DNA from 4 places in the Microbacterium sp. CIAB417 genome. Region 3 is predicted to be linked to each of the others. Evidence: riboswitches for the same ligand, from Rfam matches in the RefSeq annotation. Region 3 holds a riboswitch; each other region holds the start of a gene.
What was found. Region 3 has a riboswitch for thiamine pyrophosphate ahead of thiM (hydroxyethylthiazole kinase). Riboswitches for the same ligand answer to the same signal wherever they lie in the genome.
Positions count from the first base shown of each region.

Region 1: it holds a riboswitch for thiamine pyrophosphate, as region 3 does, so the genes downstream of both, KYX17_RS08700 (ECF transporter S component) here and thiM (hydroxyethylthiazole kinase) in region 3, are expected to answer to the same signal.
Region 2: it holds a riboswitch for thiamine pyrophosphate, as region 3 does, so the genes downstream of both, thiM (hydroxyethylthiazole kinase) here and thiM (hydroxyethylthiazole kinase) in region 3, are expected to answer to the same signal.
Region 4: it holds a riboswitch for thiamine pyrophosphate, as region 3 does, so the genes downstream of both, KYX17_RS21415 (ECF transporter S component) here and thiM (hydroxyethylthiazole kinase) in region 3, are expected to answer to the same signal.

Region 1 is NZ_JAHZUT010000002.1:404,818-410,259, reverse strand. Features, by position in the region: gene KYX17_RS08710 (energy-coupling factor transporter transmembrane protein EcfT) at 1-483, opposite strand, end outside; gene KYX17_RS08705 (ABC transporter ATP-binding protein) at 480-1,943, opposite strand; gene KYX17_RS08700 (ECF transporter S component) at 1,940-2,578, opposite strand; TPP riboswitch at 2,571-2,681, opposite strand; gene KYX17_RS08695 (D-alanyl-D-alanine carboxypeptidase) at 2,719-4,302, shown strand; gene KYX17_RS08690 (TIGR03618 family F420-dependent PPOX class oxidoreductase) at 4,322-4,699, opposite strand; gene KYX17_RS08685 (SLC13 family permease) at 4,755-5,442, opposite strand, start outside.
Region 2 is NZ_JAHZUT010000003.1:1,002,346-1,007,787, reverse strand. Features, by position in the region: gene KYX17_RS17255 (TrlF family AAA-like ATPase) at 1-188, shown strand, start outside; gene KYX17_RS17250 (oxygenase MpaB family protein) at 855-1,739, shown strand; gene KYX17_RS31835 (FAD-dependent oxidoreductase) at 1,755-2,960, opposite strand; gene KYX17_RS17240 (Rieske 2Fe-2S domain-containing protein) at 2,957-3,313, opposite strand; partial or broken gene KYX17_RS17235 (ABC transporter ATP-binding protein) at 3,648-3,881, shown strand; TPP riboswitch at 3,926-4,017, shown strand; gene thiM (hydroxyethylthiazole kinase) at 4,009-4,818, shown strand; gene thiE (thiamine phosphate synthase) at 4,815-5,442, shown strand, end outside.
Region 3 is NZ_JAHZUT010000011.1:121,069-126,510, forward strand. Features, by position in the region: gene pheT (phenylalanine--tRNA ligase subunit beta) at 1-544, shown strand, start outside; gene KYX17_RS28720 (glycoside hydrolase family 3 N-terminal domain-containing protein) at 682-1,854, shown strand; gene KYX17_RS28725 (DUF402 domain-containing protein) at 1,914-2,621, shown strand; TPP riboswitch at 2,645-2,738, shown strand; gene thiM (hydroxyethylthiazole kinase) at 2,728-3,570, shown strand; gene KYX17_RS28735 (bifunctional hydroxymethylpyrimidine kinase/phosphomethylpyrimidine kinase) at 3,567-5,442, shown strand, end outside.
Region 4 is NZ_JAHZUT010000005.1:114,135-119,576, reverse strand. Features, by position in the region: gene KYX17_RS21425 (energy-coupling factor transporter transmembrane protein EcfT) at 1-523, opposite strand, end outside; gene KYX17_RS21420 (ABC transporter ATP-binding protein) at 520-1,977, opposite strand; gene KYX17_RS21415 (ECF transporter S component) at 1,985-2,647, opposite strand; TPP riboswitch at 2,640-2,749, opposite strand; gene KYX17_RS31875 (D-alanyl-D-alanine carboxypeptidase family protein) at 2,810-4,783, shown strand; gene KYX17_RS21405 (ABC transporter ATP-binding protein) at 4,840-5,442, opposite strand, start outside.

The sequences.
Region 1 (5,442 bases), on a different contig from region 3:
GAGCAGCCCCACCAGGCGCAGGCCCGCGAGCGCACCGAGCACGAAGCGGGCGGGCAGGCGCAGCAGTTGGGCGAGACCGTCGGCGAGGTCGGTCGGATCGGTCGTGATGAAGAGGACGACCGACGGCAGCGCGATCGCCAGCACCCTCAGCACGATGGCGGCTGCGAGCGAGAGGGATCCCTCGCTGACACGCACGAGCCCCCACTCGAAGAACACCGCGCCGGAGGGCCGGCCGTACAGCACGGTGGCGGCACCGCCGATGAGTGCCGCGACTCCGATCGGCCACACGCGCAGCCAGAGCTCGCGCGCCCGCAGCCGCGAGAAGGCGAGGAGCACGAGCGTGGCGGCGAGAGTGACGGCTGCCGAGACCGGGTCGATCGAGAGCAGCAGGGTGACCGAGACGACGAGGGTCGCGACGAGTTTGGCGACCGGGTTGATCCGGCCCAACGGACTGGCCGAGGCGTCGATCGCGAACAGGCTCATGAGGCCCGACCCAGCCGCAGCTCGTCGTCGGCGAGCGCCTCGACGAGGGCGGGATCGTGCGAGACGAAGCCGATCGCGGTGCCGTCGGCGCGGAGCTCGTCGATCAGGTCCGCGAGCTCCCGCCAGGTGCGCGCGTCCTGCCCGTAGGTCGGTTCGTCGAGCAGGATGACGCGGGGCGCGGTCGCGAGAACCGCCGCGACCGTCAACCGGCGCTTCTCCCCGCCGGAGAGCGTGAAGGGGTTCACCTCGGCGAGGCGTCCCAGGCGCAGGCGCTCGAGCAGCGGATCGATCCGCGCGGCGACCTCCGCCTCGGAGAGCCCCAGCGCGCGAGGACCGACGGCGAGCTCGTCGCGCACCCGCGCGGTGAGCAGCTGATGCTCGGGCACCTGGAAGACGGTGCCGATGCGGGTGAGCAACTGCGCGGCGCGCCAGCGCGAGGGGTCGGATCCGACGCCGGCGGCCAACGCATCCGCCGCGCGTACCTCGCCGCCGATCGGCGGCAGCAACCCCGCCAGGGTGAGGGCGAGCGTGGACTTGCCGGCGCCGTTGGCTCCCGTGATCGCGAGCGCCCGCCCCGCGCTCAGCTGCACGTCGATCCCGGATGCGGCGGCGAGCGCCTCGCGGCGTCCGATCCGCCGCCGCCCGACCGCGAGGCCGGCGCCGATCACGAGCGGTGACGCCTCGGCGGTGCGCGGGCGCCGGGTGGTCTGCACCGGCACTCCCGGCACCCAGACCCCGGCCTGCGTGAGGGCGTCTGAGGCCGCGGCGAAGACGTCGGCGGGAACGCCGTCCGCCAGCACCCCGCCCTCGGGCGCGAGCACGACGACGCGGTCGACGAGATCGGCCCACAGGTCGACGCGGTGCTCGACGACGACGAGCGTCGCCCCGGTGCGGGCGGCGACCGCGGCGACCGCATCCCGCACCTGTCGAGCGCCGTCGGGATCGAGGTTGGCCGTCGGCTCGTCGAGCAGCAGGAGCTTCGGGCGCATGGCCAGCGCACCGGCGAGCGCGAGCCGCTGCTTCTGTCCGCCCGACAGGGCGGACGTGGGGTGGTCGAGCGGCACCGACAGCCCCACCGCATCCAGCGCTTCACCGACTCGCGGCCAGATGTCGCCGGCGGGTACCCCGAGGTTCTCGCAGCCGAACGCGACGTCGTCGCCGACGCGGGCGAGGATCACCTGCGCGTCGGGGTCCTGCAGCACCATGCCCGCGACGCCGCGGACGGATGCGGGGGGCTGGCCGTCGACGGTCAGCTCTCCCGTGGCCTCGCCGTCCTCGTCGCCGCCCAGCACGCCGGCGAAGGCGCGCAGCAGCGTCGACTTTCCCGCACCGCTCGCTCCCAGCAGCAGCACCCGCTCACCGGGCTCAATCGTCAGATCGATGTCGGCGACGGCCCAGCGCCTGCGGCCGGCGTGCCGCCACCCCCACCCGCGGGCGACGACCCGCGCGCCGAGCGTCACGCCGCGTCGGCGGCTTCGACGATGCGCGCCTGACGTCCGGAGGCGAACCGGTCGAGCGCTCCCGTCGCGGCGAGCGCACGAGCGATCAGCCACGAGACGAGCCCCGCGATGAGGATGCCCGAGACGATCGCCGAGACGAAGTAGATCGCGCGGGGGCCGGCGTCGTACGCCGCGATGGAGGAGAAGTTGGTGTCGAGCAGCGCCACGGCCAGTCCCGTGAGCGCACCCGAGACGAGGGCGACCCAGAGCCGGTAGTTCGCGTAGGCGAACAGCGCGAAGCCGAGTTCGGCACCCACCCCCTGCACGACGCCCCAGATGAAGGTCGTGAAGCCCCACTGCGTGCCGAGCGCCATGGAGACGACCGCGGCGACGATCTCGCCGTACAGCGCCGCGCCGGGCTTGCGGATGATGAGCCCCGTGAGCACACCCGCGAACAGCCAGCCCCCGGCGAGCAGGCCCTCGAGCCCCGGCAGGAACGCGAGCGCCGTGCTCAGCGGCGTCCAGGCCTGGCCCCAGACCCAGAAGATGACGCCGGCGGCGACACCGATCACGCTGGCGACGACGATGTCGACGACCCGCCAGCGCCACCGGGAGGTGAGAGAAGGACGAGCGGATGTGGACGTGGACGTGTGCATTGATGCTCCTTCCTGCGCCGGCATGATCCGGATCAGGTTCGACGGTCGAAGCGTGGATCCGCTTCCTCTCAGCCCGGCTCACCGGACTCCCGTGGTTGACGTGCCGAGTATAGACCCGCAGCTCGCGCTACCGTAGGCGAGTGACCGTGACAGGCCCGACCCCGCCCACTCGGCGTTCGCTGCGCCGCGGCGGACGCGCCGAGCCGACCGTCGACGAGGCGCCGCTGCCGCCCGACGACCTCCAGATCGACGTGCCGCGCGTGCCGGCGGATGCGGCATCCACTCCGGCGATGATCGCGGCCGCGAGCTTCGACGACACATCGGAGCACACCTTCTCTCCCGCGCAGGATGCGACCGCGTCGGTGCCGGTGGTCGTGCCTCCCGTGACCACGGCGCTGAGCTGGGTCGATGAGACCTCCGTTACCCACGCGTCCCGGGCGGTTCCGCAGATCGAGGCCGCGGGCGCCGCATCGTTCACCCCCGTCGCCGCAGACCTGCTCGCCCGCGCCCCGCGCCGCACCCCGTGGCGCCCCGGGGTGCTCGTTCCGATCGGGCTGATCGTCGCCGTGATCGCGGCGTACTGCGGCACCACGCTCCTCTGGCCGCTGCATGCGATCGCCCCCACCGTGCAGGCGTCCGTCGTCGAGCCCACCCCCGCGGCAGCGGCCGTCGGCGCCTGGCCGGGCGAGGGCAGCGCCGCCGTTGTGGTCGACGGCGTGGGCTCGGCCATCGCGTCCAGCGCCGATGCCCGGTCGATCGCGAGCATCACCAAGGTCGTGACGGCGATGGTCGTCCTCGACCAGATGCCCCTGGCCGCGGGCGAGCAAGGCAGGGAGTTCGCCTTCAGCGCCGCCGACGAGCGCGAATACTGGTCGTACCGCCGCAACGGCGAATCGGCGCTGGACGTTCCTGTGGGAGGAACGCTCAGCGAGTACCAGATGCTGCAGGGCATGCTCATGGGCTCCGCGAACAACTACGCCGACCGCCTCGCCGACACCATCTGGCCCAACAACGCCGTCTACGCGCGGGCGGCCAACGACTGGCTCGCCGCCCACGGCCTGGCGGGCATCACGATCGCCGGCCCCGCCGGCATCGAGGCCGAGAACACGGCGACCCCCGAGGCGCTCCTGGAGGTCGCCAAGCGCGCGTTGGCAGACCCGGTCATCGCCGAGATCGTGCGCACGCCCTCCGTCGAGCTTCCGGGCGCGGGTCTCGTCGAGAACACGAACAACCTGCTCGCGGACCCCGGCGTCGTCGGCCTCAAGACCGGCACTCTCGACTCCTACAACCTGCTCGCCGCGAAGGACGTCACGATCGGCGACACCACCGTGCGCATCTACGCCGCGACGCTCGGACAGCCCGACGTCGAGACGCGGGATGCGGTCACGCGCGCCCTGTTCGCCCAGGTCGAGCAGGAGCTGCAGCTGGGGCCCTCGGTTGCGGCCGGCACGACGGTCGGACGGGTGGAGACGCGGTGGGGCACGACCGTTCCGATCGTGACCGCGTCCGACGCCGATGTGGTGCTCTGGAACGGCTCCGCCGCGTCGGTGGCGACCTCGTTCGACCTCGGCGACGCACGTGAGCAGGGCGAGGTCGTCGGCTCTCTCATCGCGACCGGCCCGAAGAACGCGTCGACCGTGGACGTCGTGCTCGACGGCGAGGTGGACGGCCCCAGCCCCTGGTGGCGTCTGACCCACCCGCTCGAGCTGTTCGGCCTGGTCTGAGCGATCCCGTCGACGGCGCTCAGGCGCGGAAGTCGGGAGAGCCGAGCACGCGCTCGACCGTGATCTCCAGCACGACCCGGTCCGGGTTCGGACGCGGCTCGCGGTAGCGCCGGGTGTAGAGCTCGACGGCGTGGGCGACCGCATCCGCATCCTCGACGACGCGCGCCGCGCCCTCGAAGCTGAGCCAGCGCGGACCGTCGACGGTGTTGACGGCCGCACGGCCCGCGCGCTCGGCGTTGAGGAACTTCTGGCTGCCACGGGAGCCGATCACCCGCACGACGCCGTCCTCGTACGTGATGCCGACCGGCACCGAGTGGATGCGGTTGTGCCGGCCCAGCGTCGACAGCGTGGCGAGGTGGTACTCGGACAGGAACGCGCGCGCGGCATCGGTGATCACCGCCTCAGCCTGCCAGAGCCCGATAGGCGAGCGCTCACCGTGGGCCGACTCTCCCTCAGAAACGCCAGACGAGCGGCACGTAGAACACGGCCGCGGCGAGGAAGAGAAGGGCGAGCGGGAGTCCGAGGCGCCAGTAGTCACCGAAGCGGTATCCGCCCGGGCTCAGCACCATGAGGTTCGCCGGGGTCGCGACGGGCGTCAGGAAGGAGGCTGCGCCGGCGACGGTCAGCGCCATGAGAAAGGTGATGGGGCTGACCCCGAGGTTCACCGCGATCGCCGTGGCGACGGGCGCGACGATCAGCACCGTCGCGACGTTCGAGATGAACTGACCGAGCACAACCGTCACGACGCAGACGGCGAGCAGCGCGAGGTGCGGATCGGCCGAGCCCACGACGCGGAGAACACCGTCGGCCACGACCTCCGCCGCGCCCGTCTGCAGAAAGGCGGCCGAGAGCGGGATCATGCCGGCGATGAGCACCAGCGTCGTCCACGAGATGTCCTGATACAGGGCAGGCAGCGTCACGACGCGGGTGAGGACGAGGGCACCGGCCGCCACCAGGCCCGCCACCGCCGGCGGCGCGATCCCCGTCGCGAGCAGCACGACCATGATGCCGGTGATGACGAGCGTGCGCCGGGCTCCGCGCCGCATCCCCGTGCGCACGGTCCGCACGGCGCCCGTACGCACGGTCTCGGGAACAAGCGACAGTGTCTCCGCCTCACGCGGCCCGGGTGCGGGATCCGGG
Region 2 (5,442 bases), on a different contig from region 3:
ACGCGAACGTCCCGGTCCTCGGTGACGCTGAGCTGATTGTGGCGCTCGAAGGTGACGGTCAGCACGGCCGTCCTGCAGCCGACGGAATCGGCTCGCTCGATGACGTCGCCATTCGATCGCACGTCGAGAACGTACTCGAGGGCGGACCGGCCGCTTTCAATGCTCGCCAGCACCTGTACGGCTTCTAGCTATGCGCCAGTCGCGGGCCGAATTGTCACGCCGGAGCCCATGATGGCGACCCGCATCGTTTCCTGGTTCACCTTCAATCGCTCAGCGACCTGCGATAGCGACAGCCCGGAGTTGTACAGCCGGGCCGCCTCACTCACCTGCTTCGCCGTCAATGGCTGCCGTCGCACTACTACGCTGTTCGCCCGTAGGATGCCGAGGATCGTGGACTTCGCGACGCCGTACGCCTCCGCGAGGGCCGTCGACGTCTCGCCAGCTTCGTATCGCTCAATCACTGCAGTGCGGGCATCATCGCTCAGGCGCGTCCACTTCCGGCGCGTCGCGGTGGTCTCGCCGGGGGTTCGAACATCGGCGGAATCGCGCAAGATTCGGCGCATCGCGGCCGTCGTGACCCCTGTTTCTGAATTTGTGGAACAGAGGTAAACAAGGTCGACCGGAATGAGAAAAGGGTTCGCCGAAGGCGGGCCCTTTTCTCATTCCCGCGAGTGGATTATTCAGGTGGGCCCACGCCGCAAGAGGCTCCGCGAAAGGCGGGCCGCGTCGTTGCGTCTCGCCGCCGTGAACCTATCGCTATGCTCAGGATCGATCACCGGACCCGACGACGCTCCCTGGATCGATCGGCGGCGCAGCCCAGCACCCGGTGTACTCCCCGAGAGGAAAGTCACGCCATGACGGACGTTCACCCGAGTCGTTCCCTTGCCGACGCGCCCCGTGCCGACGACGGCTACTACGGCCCCGACAGTGTGTCGTGGCGCGTCTTCGCCGACCCCGGTTCCGCGCTGGGAGCCAAGAACGCGGTCTTCCTCCAGATGCTGGATGCCGGCATGATGACCCACTTCGAACGGGTCTCGCTCACGTCAGAAGGACCGGAGGCGATGGCGGCCCGTTTCGACCGCACGTCGGCGTACCTCCGCGATTCGATCTACGCGGACAAGGCGCACGCGGATGCCGCAGCCGCCCACGTCGACATGCTGCACGAGCGTGCGAGCTGGACGAATCCCGAAACGGGCGAGGTCGTCAGCGCCAAGCAGCCGGAATGGCAGCGGTGGACCTGGTGGACCTACATCTGGTCGGCGGTGCGCGGGTACCAGGAATTCGGTCCCGGCCTGTCGACGGCGGATGCCGATCGGGTGGTCGTGGAATCCCGCATCGGTGCGCAGAAGCTGCACGTGCCCGGCCCGTACTTCGGGACGTTCGCCGAGCTCGACAGCTACATCCGGACGGAGCTGCCGAAGAAGTCGCTGACGATCTTCGCCGCGCTCGCCGGCCACTCGTTGCGGCACCCCGACGTGAAGGGGCCGGTGGCGAAGTGGGCGACGCGGCGGGTGCTGAACGGCGTCCTGTCGCTTCTTCCCCTGGAGGCACGGTACTTCTTCGCCGTCGAGGACCGCAGCGAGAAGGAGTTCGCCCGCGGCGCGCGTTTCACCAAGTGGATCGCGAAGCTCTCCCGCAAGAACCAGACCGCCGAGCAGCTCATCGCGCAGGCGATCGGGGAGACGATCGCGGCCCCGTATCGGAAGGTGAGGGCGAAGAAGCCCGTCGCCGCGGCGTGAGGCCGCGGCGCGCCGTCAGGCGTGCGGGAGGAGGGATCGCACCGGGACGGCCGGGTCGACCAGCTGATCGGCGACGACGGGCGTGCGGCGGTCGATCAACCGCCGCGCGGCCCGCACCGCCAGGGGATCATCCACGCTGACGGCGCCGACGAGGCGATCGCCGTCCACGACGAAGACGGTCGGGTGCAGTCCCGGGCGCACGACCTCGCGCGCCGTGCCCGCCAGGGCGCCGACGACCTCGACGTGATGTCCGTAGCGGTCCGACCAGAACCAGTCGGCACCGCGACCCACGGGCGGAAGGCCCAGGATGGCGTCGGCGACATCCTGGCCGTCCGCCCGAGCCGCATCCCAGTGCCCGCTGCCGGGACGGAGCACGCCGTCCTTCCACCGCCGGGCGACGTCGCCCACGGCGTAGATGCCCGACGCCGACGTCAGGCCGCCGTCCTGGACGACGATTCCCTCATCCACGTCGAGCCCGGCCTCCCGCGCGACGATCGGATCGGTCACGACACCGGTGGCCACGAGCACACCGTCGACCTCGACGGCGTCGCCCCCGGTGAGGTCGACACGCAATGCCCCGCCCGTGGGGACGACGCCGGCCACGGTGTCGCGACGGGTGTCGACACCCGCGGCGCCGTGCATGGCGTGCAGGTGTGCGGCCATCGTCGGGCCGAAGGCGCGTGTGCCGGGGACCGCGGAGGGATCGATGAGGGTGACCTCTGAGCCGGCGGTCCGCAGCGCCGCGGTGGCCTCGGCCCCGATGAGCCCCGCGCCCACCACGGCGATGCGACGTCCCTTCAGCGCATGGAGGGCTCGGGCATCGGCGTAGGTCTGCAGTGACAGGATGCCCGGCAGGGTGCCGCCGGGGAAGGCCGCAGGTCGGGCGGCGGTGCCCGTCGCGAGCACGATCACGTCTCCGGCGAGGAGGGCGCCGTCGTCGAGCCGGAGTGTGCGGGCGGCGGCGTCGAGGGCCACGACGGTACGTCCGGCGCGAACCTCGATCGACGCCTGCGCGAGGGCCTCCGGGGCGGCGAAGGCGAGCGACGACAAGGGGGCGCCGTCGACGAGGACCGTCTTGGAGAGCGGGGGCCGGTCGTAGCAGGCCGCCTCCCGTTCGACGATGACGATCTCACCGTCGAAGCCGCGGTCCCGAAGGGTGGACGCCACCGTCCACCCCGCGATCCCTCCGCCGGCGATGAGGACTCGCCGCGGCGCGCTCACGCCAGGCGCTCGGGATTCGGCGTGAGCATCAGCTCGTCTCCGACCACCTCGACGGTGTGGACGCCGACGCCCCGCGTCGCGGGTTGGGTGAGGGCCGCACCGTCGGCGAGACGGAACGTCGCCGCATGCAGAGGGCACTCGACGCATCCGTTCTCTATCCAGCCCTGCGCGAGGGAGGTCTGCTCATGCGTACAGGTGTTGTCGATCGCGTAGTAGCGACCGGCGCTGAAGATCACGGCGATGTCATCCAGGGTGCCGGCCGTGGCACGCGGCACGACGAGCGCGGCATCCTCATCGACGTCGCCCACGACTCCGACCTTGATCGCTTGTCCCGGCGAGGGGGAAGTGCTCATGACGCCACCGTAGCAGCGGCGTCGAGGGCCACCGATCGACGACGACGTGCGCCGGGCAGCCGTGAACTCTTCACGGGACGGACGCCCCTGCGTCACCTTCCCCGCCATCGCTCCTGGCATGCTCACACCATGCAATCCCAGCGGATGGTCGTGGTCGGAGCGGGGCCGGTGGGGTCGGCGGTGGCGCGCCGGGCCGCGGAGCAGGGTTCCGCCGTGGCCGTTGTCACACGCTCCGGCGGCGGCCCGGACATCGACGGTGTACGGCTCATCGCTCTCGACGAGCGGTACGTCGAGCGCATCCGAGCGCTCAACGCGATCGCCACCCACCATGACCCGCGGACTCGTGCACGAGCCGGAAGTCCTGCTCGTCGATGAGCCGACCAGTGCCCTCGATCAGGAACGCGGGGCGGGGATCATGCAGCTCATCGCGGACCTCACGCACGAGCGCGACATCGCCACCCTCCTCGTCACCCACGACCTCGTGCACCGCGAGGCGCTGGACGAGCTCGTCACCGTGGTCGATGGCAGGATCGACAACCGGCTGACGAGCCTCACGGACGCGGTGTGATCGAGGCGCCTCGCGGTCCGGGCCGTCCGCTAACCTGAACCCACACATACGACACGGGGTGCCCTGCGGGGCTGAGATCACACCCGTCGAACCTGATCTCGTCAGTACGAGCGGAGGGATGTCGCACATGACGCGCGCGCCAGAGAACCTGATCGAATCCACCATCCGGGCCTGGGAGACGGTGCGGCAGCAAGGCCCGCTCGTGCAGTGTCTGACCAACGCGGTGGTCACCGGCTTCACCGCCAACGTCCTCCTCGCCCTCGGGGCGGCTCCGGCGATGGTCGACATCCCGGACGAGGCGGGGCCGTTCGCGCGCATCGCCTCGGGCGTCCTGGTCAATCTCGGCACACCCGGCGCAGAGCAGCGGGAGGCGATGCGCGAGGCCGTGGCGGCCGCTCAGGACGCGGGTACTCCCTGGGTGCTCGACCCCGTGGCGATCGGCGTCCTGCCGGTGCGCACCGCACTCGCCGCCGAGCTCGTCGCGGCGGCGCCGAGCGTCGTGCGCGGCAACGCATCCGAGATCCTCGCCCTCGACGGCTCGGGCGCCGGCGGCCGCGGAGTCGACGCGACCGACGCCGTCGAGGATGCGGTCGCCGCCGCCCGGCGCATCGCACATGCCACCGGCGCCATCGTCGCCGTCTCCGGCGTGGTCGACGTGGTCACGGACGGCGCCCGCGAGGCACGACTCGGTAACGGCGACGCATTGCTGACGCGGGTGACCGGTGGCGGATGCGCTCTCGGTGCGGTCATGGCGGCGTTCGCGGGCGTCGACAAGGATCGCTTCGCGGCGGTGACTGCCGCGGTCACGGTCTACAACGTCGCCGCAGAGCTCGCCGCTGAGCGCTCCGGGGGACCCGGAGGTTTCGCCGTCGCGTTCCTCGATGCCCTCGCCGGCCTCGACGCCGACACACTTCGCCACCGGGCGGTAATCTCGTGAACGCCGACCTCTCGCTGTACCTCGTGACGGATGCAGGCATCGCCGCGGCGGCGGGCCACGACATCGTCGAGGTGGTGCGCCAGGCGACGGCGAACGGCGTCACGGCAGTGCAGCTGCGCGAGAAGGACGCCTCCGCACGTCGCTTCCTCGACACGGTGACGAGGGTGTCGGCCGTGCTGCCCGACGGCGTCGCGCTGCTCGTCAACGACCGCGTGGACGTCTTCCTCGCGGCTCGCCAGGCGGGCGCGCGCGTGTCGGGAGTGCACGTGGGGCAGAGCGATCTTCCGCCGGAGGCGGTGCGCACACTGGTCGGCGACGACGCGATCGTCGGCCTGAGCGCCGCCACGCCGGAGCAGCTGGCTTCCGCATCCGACAGTAGTGTCGTGGACTACGTCGGCATCGGTGCCCTTCACGCGACCGCCACGAAGCGCGATGCGCCGCCACCGTTGGGCCACGAGAGGCTCGCCCGGCTGGTCGCGGCGAGCGCCCTTCCCGCGGTGGCGATCGGCGGTGTCACCGCCGCCGATCTGGGCCCGCTGCGGCGAGCAGGTGCGGCGGGCGCGGCCGTGGTCTCGGCGATCTGCGGTGCGAGTGACCCCGGAGGTGCCGCCCGTATGCTGCGCG
Region 3 (5,442 bases):
CGAGGCGCTGGATGCCGTGAAGGTCATCGCGGCAGCCGCGGGCGTCGAGATCGATGTCGTCCAGGGGCAGCGCGCAGCGCTTCACCCGGGGCGCACCGGCGTACTGAGCGTGCGCGGAGCCGAGGTCGGCTACGTCGGCGAACTGCACCCCGACGTGGCATCCGACGCGGACCTGCCAGGCCGCGCGGTCGTGTTCGAGCTGGATCTCGACGGCATCCTGGAGCTCGCCGGTCACCGGGTCGTCGCGGAGAGCCTGTCGACGTTCCCCGCCGCCACCCAGGACGTGTCGCTCGTCGTTCCCGAGGCGCTCGCCGCCGGGGACCTGCGCGAGACCCTCGTGGAGGGCGCCGGCGATCTGCTGGAATCCCTCCGGCTGGTGGACGACTACCGCGGCGAGGGCTTGCCGGACGGGACGAAGAGCCTCACGTTCGCGCTGCGCTTCCGTGCTCCCGACCGCACGCTCACCGCCGCCGAGGCCACGGAGGCGAAGCTCGCCGGCGTCGCGCTGGCCGGCGAACGGTTCGGCGCGACGCTGCGGGAGTGAATTCCTTGCGGCTCTGCGGACCGCGCTGCTGATTCCCGCCGACGCGGCCGATTCATCTGCCGCGGATGCTGAGAAGAGCAGCGCGGTCGCGTCGAGCTCCCGCCCATCGCTCAGCCGGAGGCGGGCAGGATGGAAGCATGACGATCTCCCGCGCGACCCGCAGGCGCCTGAGGGCGGCCGTCGTCGTCGCGGCGCTCAGCGCCGGTCTCAGCGGCTGCGCGCCGGACACGACGCCCGTCGCGGAGAGCACCACGACGCGACCGACGACGCAGCCGTCGGCCACGCCGGAACCGGCCCCGATGACCGCGCTCGAGAAGGCGGCCGAGCGGGTCGCGGACATGCCCGCGCGCGAGCAGGCGGCGCTCGTGGTCATGGGATACGCCGGGGGCACCGACCCGGCCGCGTTGTCCGCCTACGTCGCGAGCGGCCCCGACGGGCTGATCCTGATGGGCGACAACGTCCCGGGCGCCCCGGAACAGCTGCGCGCGCTCACCGACTCCGTGCATTCCGCCTCGGACGACGCGCTCATCGCGACCGATCAGGAGGGCGGTGTGGTGGCGCGGGTTCCCTGGGACGAGCTTCCGTCCGCATCGGCCCTGAAGGATGCCCCGCCCGCGGAGGCGCGGGCGGCGTTCGCCTCCCGAGCGCGGATGCTGGCGCAGGCCGGGATCGACGTCAACTTCGGTGTCGTGGCCGATGTCCCGAGATCCGAGGGCTCGTTCATCCACGAGCGCTCGTACGGAACCGACCCACAGGCGGTCGCCGATCGGGTCGCGGCGATCGTCGCGGCCGAGCGCGGGTACGTCGCCACCACGCTCAAGCACTTCCCCGGCCACGGCGCTGCCGAGGGCGACTCGCATCGCGCCATCCCCACGACGGCGATGAGCCTGGACGACTGGCGCACGCACGACGCGATCCCGTTCGCCGCCGGCATCGACGCCGGGGCGGAGCTGGTGATGACGGGCCACCTGCGCTACACGAGCGTGTCCGACCTGCCGGCATCGCTGTCGCCGGAGTGGTACGCGATTCTGCGCGACGACCTCGGTTTCGAGGGCGTCGCCGTGACGGACGATCTCGGAATGCTGCTGTCCTCCGGCGACCCGGCCTACGCCGACCCGGTCGCGAACGCGGTGGCCGCGATCGAGGCCGGCGCCGACCTGGTCCTCACGATCGCCGGCTCCACGCCCGACACGGCCACCCGCATCATCGAGGCCGTGACGGCGCGGGCGGAGTCCGACCCGGAGTTCGCGGAGCGTCTGTCGGAGGCGGCGACACGGGTGGCCGAGCTGGTCGCGTCGACGCGTCCCTGAGCCGAGCTGCGCCAGGATGGGGGCATGACAGCCGACCTTCTCGAGCGGGAGGACGCCGAGTGACCGGCGTCGTCCTGCGGCCCACCGCCCCGACCGCCCCCGCAGGCGCGCGGGACCTCGGCATCCCGCCCTTCCTCGCTCCCGGCGCGCAGATCGACTGGCACTACCGCAAGCCGCGCTGGCAGGACGGGGAAGCGTCGAACATCGCCCCGATGCGCGTCGTGCGCGACGACGAGCGAGGCCTCGTCGCGTGGCTGGGGGTGGGAACGAGGCTCGAAGGCATGGGCGCCCCGGACGGCCGTCGCATCCGCACGGTTCCGCTCGACCAGCGCTGGCGCGTGCCGCGCACCCGCATCGTCGAGGACTGGTGGGGCAACGGCATCCTGCGGATCGCACCGGCCGACCTGCCGTGGTCGGTCTGGCTCTTCTGGGAGGAGGCGGACGGCTCCGAGTGGACCTTCGGCGGATGGTACGTCAATCTCGAGAACGCGCACCAGCGTACGGATCGGGCGACGTACTCGTCCGATCACGTGCTGGACGTGTGGATCACGGCTGACGGCACGATCCACATGAAGGACGAGGACGAACTCGTCGCGGCCGTCGAGCAGGGACGCATCGCACCGGAGGAGGCCGCCCTGATCGAGGATCACGCTGCGGCCGCCATCGCGTCCTTCCACGCGGGGCATTGGGCGTTCGCGCCGGAGTGGTTGCGCTGGCGGCCTGAGCCGTCCTGGACGGTCGCCGAACTGGCGGACCTGCCGTCCTGAACGACCGCTTCGCTAGACTGCGAGGCAGTGACACGGGGTGCCGCATCCGCGGCTGAGAACACACCCGTCGAACCTGATCTAGTTCGTACTAGCGAAGGGATGTCGCGTGAGCGATCGCCTCTGCCCACCGTCCGAAGCCGACCTCGTCACGGAGGCCGGCGCTCTCCTCGATGCGCTGCGCGCGGCGCCGCCGCTCACGCACTGCATCACGAACGCAGTGGTGACGGGGTTCACCGCGAACGCGCTGCTGGCGCTCGGCGCTGCGCCGGCGATGGTCGACATCGTCGGCGAGTCCAGGATGTTCGCATCCGTCGCCTCGGGAGTGCTGGTCAACCTCGGCACGCCGACGCCCGAGCAGCGCGACGCCGCGCGCGAGGCCGTCGGCGGCGCCGTGGACGCCGGCACGCCCTGGGTGCTCGACCCCGTCGCGATCGGCGTGCTGCCGGTGCGCACCGCTCTCGCCCGAGAGCTCGCCGAGCAGAATCCCACGGCGATCCGCGGCAACGCGTCGGAGATCCTGGCACTCGCGGGTCACTCCGTCGGCGGCCGCGGTGTGGATGCGATCGACAGCACGGATGCCGCGGCCGACGCCGCATTCGCGCTCGCCGAACGCCACGGCGGCGTCGTCGCGGTCTCCGGACCGGTCGACCTCATCACGGACGGCGCGCGCGTCCTGCGCATCGCGAACGGACACGAGCTGCTCACCAAGGTGACCGGCGGCGGATGCGCACTCGGCGCGGTGATGGCGGCATTCCTCGGGACGGCGCGCACCGGCGATCCGTTGGTGACGGTCGCGGCGGCGAGTCTGGTGTACACGGTCGCAGCGGAGAACGCCGCGCGTGCCTCACGGGGGCCGGGGAGCTTCGCGGTCGCACTGCTCGACGCGCTCGCGGCTGTACGGCCGGACGACGTGGCTGCTGCCGCACGTGTCGAAGGCGCCGTCCGATGACCCCGGACCTCTCGCTGTATCTCGTCACCGACACGTCGCTCTGCGGCGGTCGCGGCGTCATCGAGACCGTCCGTCAGGCCGTCGCCGGAGGCGTGCGCGTCGTGCAGCTGCGAGACAAGACGGCGACGGACGCCGAGACGACGGCGCAGCTCGTCGAGCTGTCCCGTGTCATCGACGGACGCGCCCTGCTCGTGGTGAACGACCGGGTGGAGGCCGCGCTCGCGGCGCGGGCGGCGGGAGCGCGCATCGATGGCGTGCATCTGGGGCAGGGAGACGTGTCCGTCCTCCGCGCTCGTGAGGCGCTCGGACCTGAGGCGCTGATCGGGCTCACCGCCCACAGGCCCGAGCACCTCGATGCCGTTCTGGCCCTGCCGGAGGGGACCGTGGACTACCTCGGCGTCGGTGTGATCCGCCCGACCACGACCAAACCGGATCACCCGCCGGCACTGGGCATCGAGGGGTTCCGGTCCTTCGCGCTGGCGAGCCCGCTGCCCTGCGTCGCGATCGGCGGGGTGAGCATCGAGGACACCGAGCGGCTGCGGGATGCCGGAGCAGCCGGCCTCGCAGTCGTCTCCGCGCTGTGCGCAGCCGAGGATCCGCGGACCGCGGCAGCGGAGTTCGTGCGGCGCTGGCGCGCCGCCGGTGTGCCGCGGGTCTTGAGCATCGCGGGCAGCGACCCGTCCGGCGGCGCCGGCGTCCAGGCCGACCTCAAGTCCATCGCCGCGAACGGGGGATACGGGATGGCCGTGCTCACGGCTCTCACCGCGCAGAACACCCGTGGCGTCCGCGGCGTCCACGTCCCGCCGGTCGGCTTCCTGCGCGAGCAGCTCGACGCGGTCTCCGACGACATCATGGTGGATGCCGTGAAGATCGGGATGCTCGCGAACGCCGAAGTCATCAGCGCGGTGACCGCGTGGCTCCGGGAGGTCCGTCCGCCGATCGTCGTCGTGGACCCCGTGATGGTGTCCACCAGCGGCGATCGTCTTCTCGACCGCGAGGCGGAGCAGGGACTCGAGGACCTGCTGCGGCATGCCGATGTCGTGACTCCCAATCTCGCCGAGCTCGCGGTTCTCGCGGGCCGGTCGATCGACGGCTGGGACGACGCGCTCGCCGCAGCCGAGGCTGTGTCCGCGCGGATCGGGGCCGCCGTACTCGTGAAGGGCGGACACCTCGACGGCGACGACGCACCCGACGCGCTCATCGACGCGGCACGTGACGTACGGGCGGAGTTCCGTGGAACACGCATCGCCACGGTCAATACACACGGAACGGGCTGTTCGCTGTCCTCGGCGCTCGCGACGCGTCTCGCACGCGGCGAGCACCCCGTCGACGCTGTCTCCGCGTCGCGCCGCTGGCTCCGCGAATCACTCCGCGCGAGCGGCGAACTCGGCGTCGGAGGCGGCCACGGACCGCTTCATCACTTCGCCGGGTCCTGGAGCCGCGGGGGCACGGACACCGCACCGGAGGCCGCCGAGATCGAGAGCGACTGGTGGGAGAGCATTCGCGGCATCCGCCGGAGCATCGACGACGCGGCCTTCGTCCGAGGCCTCGCCGCAGGGACACTCGATCGCGGGCGGTTCCTGTCCTACCTGGCGCAGGACGCACTGTATCTCCGGGAATACGCGCGGGTCCTCGCCGAGGCGGCAAGGCTGGCCCCGACGCCCATGGAGCAGGCGTTCTGGGCGGACTCCGCGCGCGGATCGATCGTCGGCGAACTGGAACTGCACGCGTCGTGGTTGACGCCCGAGAGCGGCATCGGACGTGAGACGTTCGCGGCGGAGCCCTCCGAGGTCACGACCTCCTACCTCGATCACCTGCGTTCGACGGCGTTCGGCGGCGAGTACGGCGAGCTGATCGCCGCGATCCTGCCGT
Region 4 (5,442 bases), on a different contig from region 3:
GTGCCATCGTGCGCCAGTCGTCGAGGAAGAGTCCCAGCATGCGGGTCCCCGCCAGGATGCCGAGCACGAACCGGCTGGGCAGCCGGGCGACCTGCGAGAGCGCGTCGGCGAGCTCGGTCGGGTCCGTGCGACCGAAGAGCAGGATGGTCGGAAGGCCGAGCGCCAGCACGCGCAGGCTCACGGCGACCGCCAGCGCGATCGAGTCGTCGCTGATGGTCGCGAATCCGAAAGTCCAGTAGACGCGGCCTGCGGGTTCGGCGTACAGCAGCATACTGACCCCGGCGATCGGAGCGAAGATCGCGATGGGCAGCAGGCGCCGGAGGACGGTGCCGAGGCTCAGACCGGTCAGCGGCAGGCACAGCAGCTGCAGGGCGATCGCCACGAGCGCGCTGGTCACGTCGATCGAGGCGAACAGCGGCACCGACAGCACGAGGGCGAGGAGGAGCTTCGTCACCGGGTTCACTCCGTCCAGCCAGAGGGACTCCCGGGTCTCTGCGCGGAGCGCGTGCAGTGTGCCGGTCATGCGGCCACCCGCCTCTCCAGCTCGATGCGGTGCCCGCCGAGATGCTGTGTCACACCCTCGTCGTGCGTGACGGCGATGATCGAGCGCCCGCGGGCGATCTCCTCCTGCAGCAGGGACACGAGGGATATCCATCCCTTCCGGTCCTGCCCGAAGGTCGGCTCATCCAGGACGATGACCGCCGGGGATGCCGCGAGCACCGTCGCGACGGACAGCCGGCGCTTCTGGCCGCCGGACAGCGTGAACGGGTTCGCCAGGGCGAGGGGCGCGAGGTCCAGTCGTTCGAGCAGTGCGTCGACGACGGCGTCCGTCCGCGCGCGATCCCAGCCCAGCGCCTTCGGGCCCACCGCCAGCTCGTCCCGCAGGGTCTGCGTGAGGAACTGATGCTCAGGCTCCTGGAAGACGGTGCCGATGCGGGTGAGGAGCTCGCGGGAGGACCACCGGAAGGGTCGCCGCCCGCGACGTCCTGCCAGATCCTCCGCGGCGAGCACTTCGCCGTCCCGCTCGGGGATGAGTCCGGCGAGGGTGAGGGCGAGAGTGGACTTGCCCGCACCGTTCGCCCCCGTGACGACGGTCGCGGCTCCCCGAGGAACGCGCACGTCCAGCCCGCTCTGGACGGGGCTGCGCGCGTCCCGCGCGATCGTGAGCTCGGACGCCGACAGCACGGCGTCGCCGGTGGCGTCCGGCAGGGCGGGCAGCTCGATCCCGGCATCCGGCACCCACACGCCCGCGTCGGCGAGCGCCGGGCCGTGCTCGGCGAAGACGCGGGCGGGGGCGCCGTCGGCCAGCAGCCCGCCGTCGGCGGCGAGGACGATCACGCGTGTCATGAGGTCGACCCAGACCGGCGTGCGATGCTCGACGACGACGAGGGTGGCGCCGGTCTCGTCCACGGCCCGCTCGACGCTCGCTCGCACCTCCTGCACGCCGACGGGATCCAGATTGGCGGTCGGCTCGTCCAGCAGCAGGAGGCCGGGGCGCATGGCGAGAGCACCGGCGAGGACCAGGCGCTGCTTCTGTCCGCCCGAGAGCGCCTTGGTCGGACGGCCGAGCGGCACATCGAGACCGGCGGCGGCGAGCGCCTCCGACACGCGCCCGGGGATCTCGGATGCCGGAACGCCGAGGTTCTCGCAGCCGAAGGCGACGTCGTCGGCCACGGTGGACAGCACGATCCCGGCATCCGGATCCTGCAGGACCAGACCGGTTCGACCGCGCGAGGACTCCGGCGCGGCGCCGTCGATCAGCAGGGTCCCGGTGCGCACACCCTCATCCGCGTCGCCGAGGACGCCGGCGATCCCGGCCAGCAGCGTCGACTTGCCCGCCCCGGACGCGCCGAGCAGCAGCACGCGCTCCCCCGGCTCGATCGTGAAGGAGACGTCGCTCACGGCCGGAAGCCTGCGGCCGGCGTATCGCCATCCCCAGCCCGTGGCCTGCACCCGAGCCGGCCGGGCGGCACTCATCCCGCCCTCAGACTTCGCGGACGAGCTCTCGCCCGGCCGCGAAGCGGTTCAGTGCACCGGTCACGGCCAGAGCGCGCACGAGCAGCCAACCGACGATGCCGGCCAGGATCGCGCCCGAGATCACGACGGTGGTGAGGTAGATGGTGTTGAACTCGAGCGACTTCAGGATGTTCGGCGAGCTGCCGTAGAAGAGCTCGAAGATCCAGGCCGCGGCCCCCGCGCCCGCCCCGGCGAGCATGGCGACGACGATGCCGAAGCGACGGTAGAGGAACAGCGCGAAGACGAGCTCGGCACCCAGGCCCTGCACCAGGCCGGAGAGCACGGTTGAGACGCCCCACACGTTGCCGATCATCATCGAGACGATGGCCGCGACGAGCTCGACGACGAGGGCCGCTCCGGGCTTGCGGATGACGAGCCCGCCGACGACGCCGCCGAGCAGCCAGATGCCCACGGCGATCCCGCCGAGACCGGGGGTGAGCGCGTCGGCGGCGCCGAACCAGGCGTAGCCGATCGTGTTCCAGCCCCAGAACACCAGGCCGAGCGCGACCCCCAGGACGGCGGCGACGACGATGTCGACGACGCGCCAGCGCCAGGGATGCGCACCGGCGGATGCTGCGGCGGATGCGCTGGACGCTTCGTTCGAAGCGGATGCGGGCGTGGACGTACTCATCTGTTCTCCTCCCTGCGCCGGCATGATCCGGATCAGGTTCGACGGTCGAAGCGCGGATCGCTTCCTCTCAGCCCGGCTCGCCGGACTCCCGTGGGTTGTGAGCACGATCTTACTCCGATGCCAATACGGGGGAGTCACATGCGGATTCGGTAGCGTATGCGGGTGACCCTCGACGAGCAGACCGACGGCGGCGGCGCCCTGACGCGCCGGGAGCGTCGTCGGCGCATGATCGTGGACGGGGCGGCGACCGGTTCGAGCGGCGCATCCGCGGAACCCGAAGCCGCGTCCGAGCAGGCTGCGGGCGATGCCGCGGACGTCGGGTCCGACGCTGTTCCGGATCCCGAGACCGCGGTCCTGACGGATGCCGACGCTGCAGTCCTGACGGATCCCGAGACCGCAGTCCTGACCGATGACGACGCCGCGACCGATGCGACGTCGGATGCCGCGACCGCCGCGGCGCCCGCTGGCGATGTCCGGGTCCTGTCCGAGGCCGGCAGTGACGTCACGGCGGATGCGGAGACCGCGATCGCGTCGGATGCGGCGCCCCGCACCGGCATCGAGGTCCCGATCGACGTGACGCAGGATTCCGACGCCGCGACCAGCGAGGCACCCGCGACTGCCATCGTGTCCGATCCCGAGACCGGCGAGACACCCGCGACCGTGATCGTCTCCGACGCGGAGGTCGGCGGCGCGGCCGAGACCGGCACGGACGCCCGCGACGACGACACCGCGGAGGTCGCCGCTCTCCTGGCCGCGGACACCGCGATGGAGCGTCCCGCCGCCTGGGCGGACGAGAACTCTCCCGCGACCGCGCTGCTCTGGGTCGATCCGCTCGCGGTGGCCGCGGCGAGCGGGGCCGCTGCGATCGACACGTCGACCGACCGCGACGACGGGCCCGACCTCCTGGTGGGCGCCCCGCGGCGCGGCATCCTGCGCCCGGGCATTCTGGTTCCGCTGGGGACCCTGGTCGCGCTCGCCGTCGCCTATTCCGCCACGGCGCTGCTGTGGCCGCTTCATGAGCTCCCGCCGACGGTCGAGGCCGTCGCGGTGGAACCGGTCGCGGCCGAGGCCGCCGCGGTGACCTGGCCCGCCGACGGCAGTGCCGCGATCAGCGTGGACGGCATCGGGACGGCGTCGTCCACCGGAGATCGGGCACCGATCGCGAGCGTGACGAAGGTCGTCTCGGTCATGCTGGTGCTGGAGGAGCGACCGCTGAAGCCGGGCGAGCAGGGGCCGGAGTACGCGTTCGACTACGGAGACACGCTCGACTACTGGTCGTACCGCCGCGACGACCAGTCCGCGCTGGACGTTCCGGTCGACGGGACGCTCACGGAGTACCAGATGCTGCAGGGCGTTCTGCTCGGGTCGGCGAACAACTACATCGACCGGCTCTCGGACGAGATCTGGGGATCGGACAGCGCCTTCGCCGACGCCGCCGAGCAGTGGCTCGCCGCGCGGGGGCTCAGCGACATCACGATCGTGACGCCGTCCGGCCGCAACGAGGGGAACGTCGCCTCCCCCGCATCACTGACGAAGCTGGCGTCGATCGCCATGGCGAATCCGGTGTTCGCGGAGATCGTCGGAACGGCCTCGGTGGAGCTCCCCGGCGCGGGTCTCGTGACGAACTCGAACGGGCTTCTCGGAGAGCCGGGATTCGTCGGCGTGAAGACCGGATCGCTGGACGGGGACTACAACCTGCTCAGCGGCAAGGACGTCACAGTCGGCGACACCACGGTGCGCCTGTACGCCTCGGTGCTCGGTCAGGACGGCGACGACGAGCGTCTGGAGGCGAGCCGGGCGCTGTACGCGCAGGTGGAGGCGGCGCTGCAGGCGCAGGGCCCCGCTGTCGCCGCCGAGACCGTCGTCGGCGAGGTGAGCACCCCGTGGGGAGCGAGTGCGGACGTCGTGACGGATGCCGACGCGGCCGTCGTGCTGTGGAACTCGGCCGCGCCGACCGCCGAGGTCGTGTTCGACCTCGGCGATGCCACCGAGGCGGATGACGCAGTCGGCACCCTGACGGTCACGGGACCGCTGGACTCGGTCGAGGTGCCGGTCGTCCTCGCCGAGGAGATCGAGCCGCCGAGCGCGTGGTGGCGGCTCACGCACCCGTTCGAGCTGTTCGGCATCACCGACTGATCGCCTTACGCGAAGAGGCCGCCACCCCTCCGGGTGGCGGCCTCTTCGGACTGCGGTCAGGCCTGTTCGGACTCGGATTCGACGGGCTCGCCCTCCGCGGCATCCTCCGCCTCGCCGGTGACGACCACGGGAGTGGACGCGGTCATCGCCTCCTCGGCGTCGATGTCGGTCGCGGCCTGCTCGAACTGCGACTGGTACAGCCGCCAGTACGCGCCCTGCGCCGCGATGAGCTCGTCGTGCGTGCCCTTCTCGACGATGTCGCCGTGCTCCATCACGAGGATGAGGTCGGCATCGCGGATCGTCGACAGGCGGTGCGCGATCACGAACGAGGTCCGGCCCTGGCGGAGGGCCGCCATCGCGTGCTGCAGCAGCAGCTCGGTACGGGTGTCGACCGCGCTCGTCGCCTCGTCCAGGATGAGGATCGACGGCTGCGACACGAACGCCCTGGCGATGGTGATCAGCTGGCGCTCACCGGCCGACACGTTCGAGGCGTCCTCGTCGAGGACCGTCTCGTAACCGTCCGGCAGCGCGTGCACGAAGCGGTCCACGTAGGTGGCCTTCGCCGCCGCCAGCACTTCCTCGTCCGTCGCCGTCGCCCGGCCGTACCGGATGTTCTCCAGGATCGACCCGGCGAACAGCCACGGATCCTGCAGCACCAT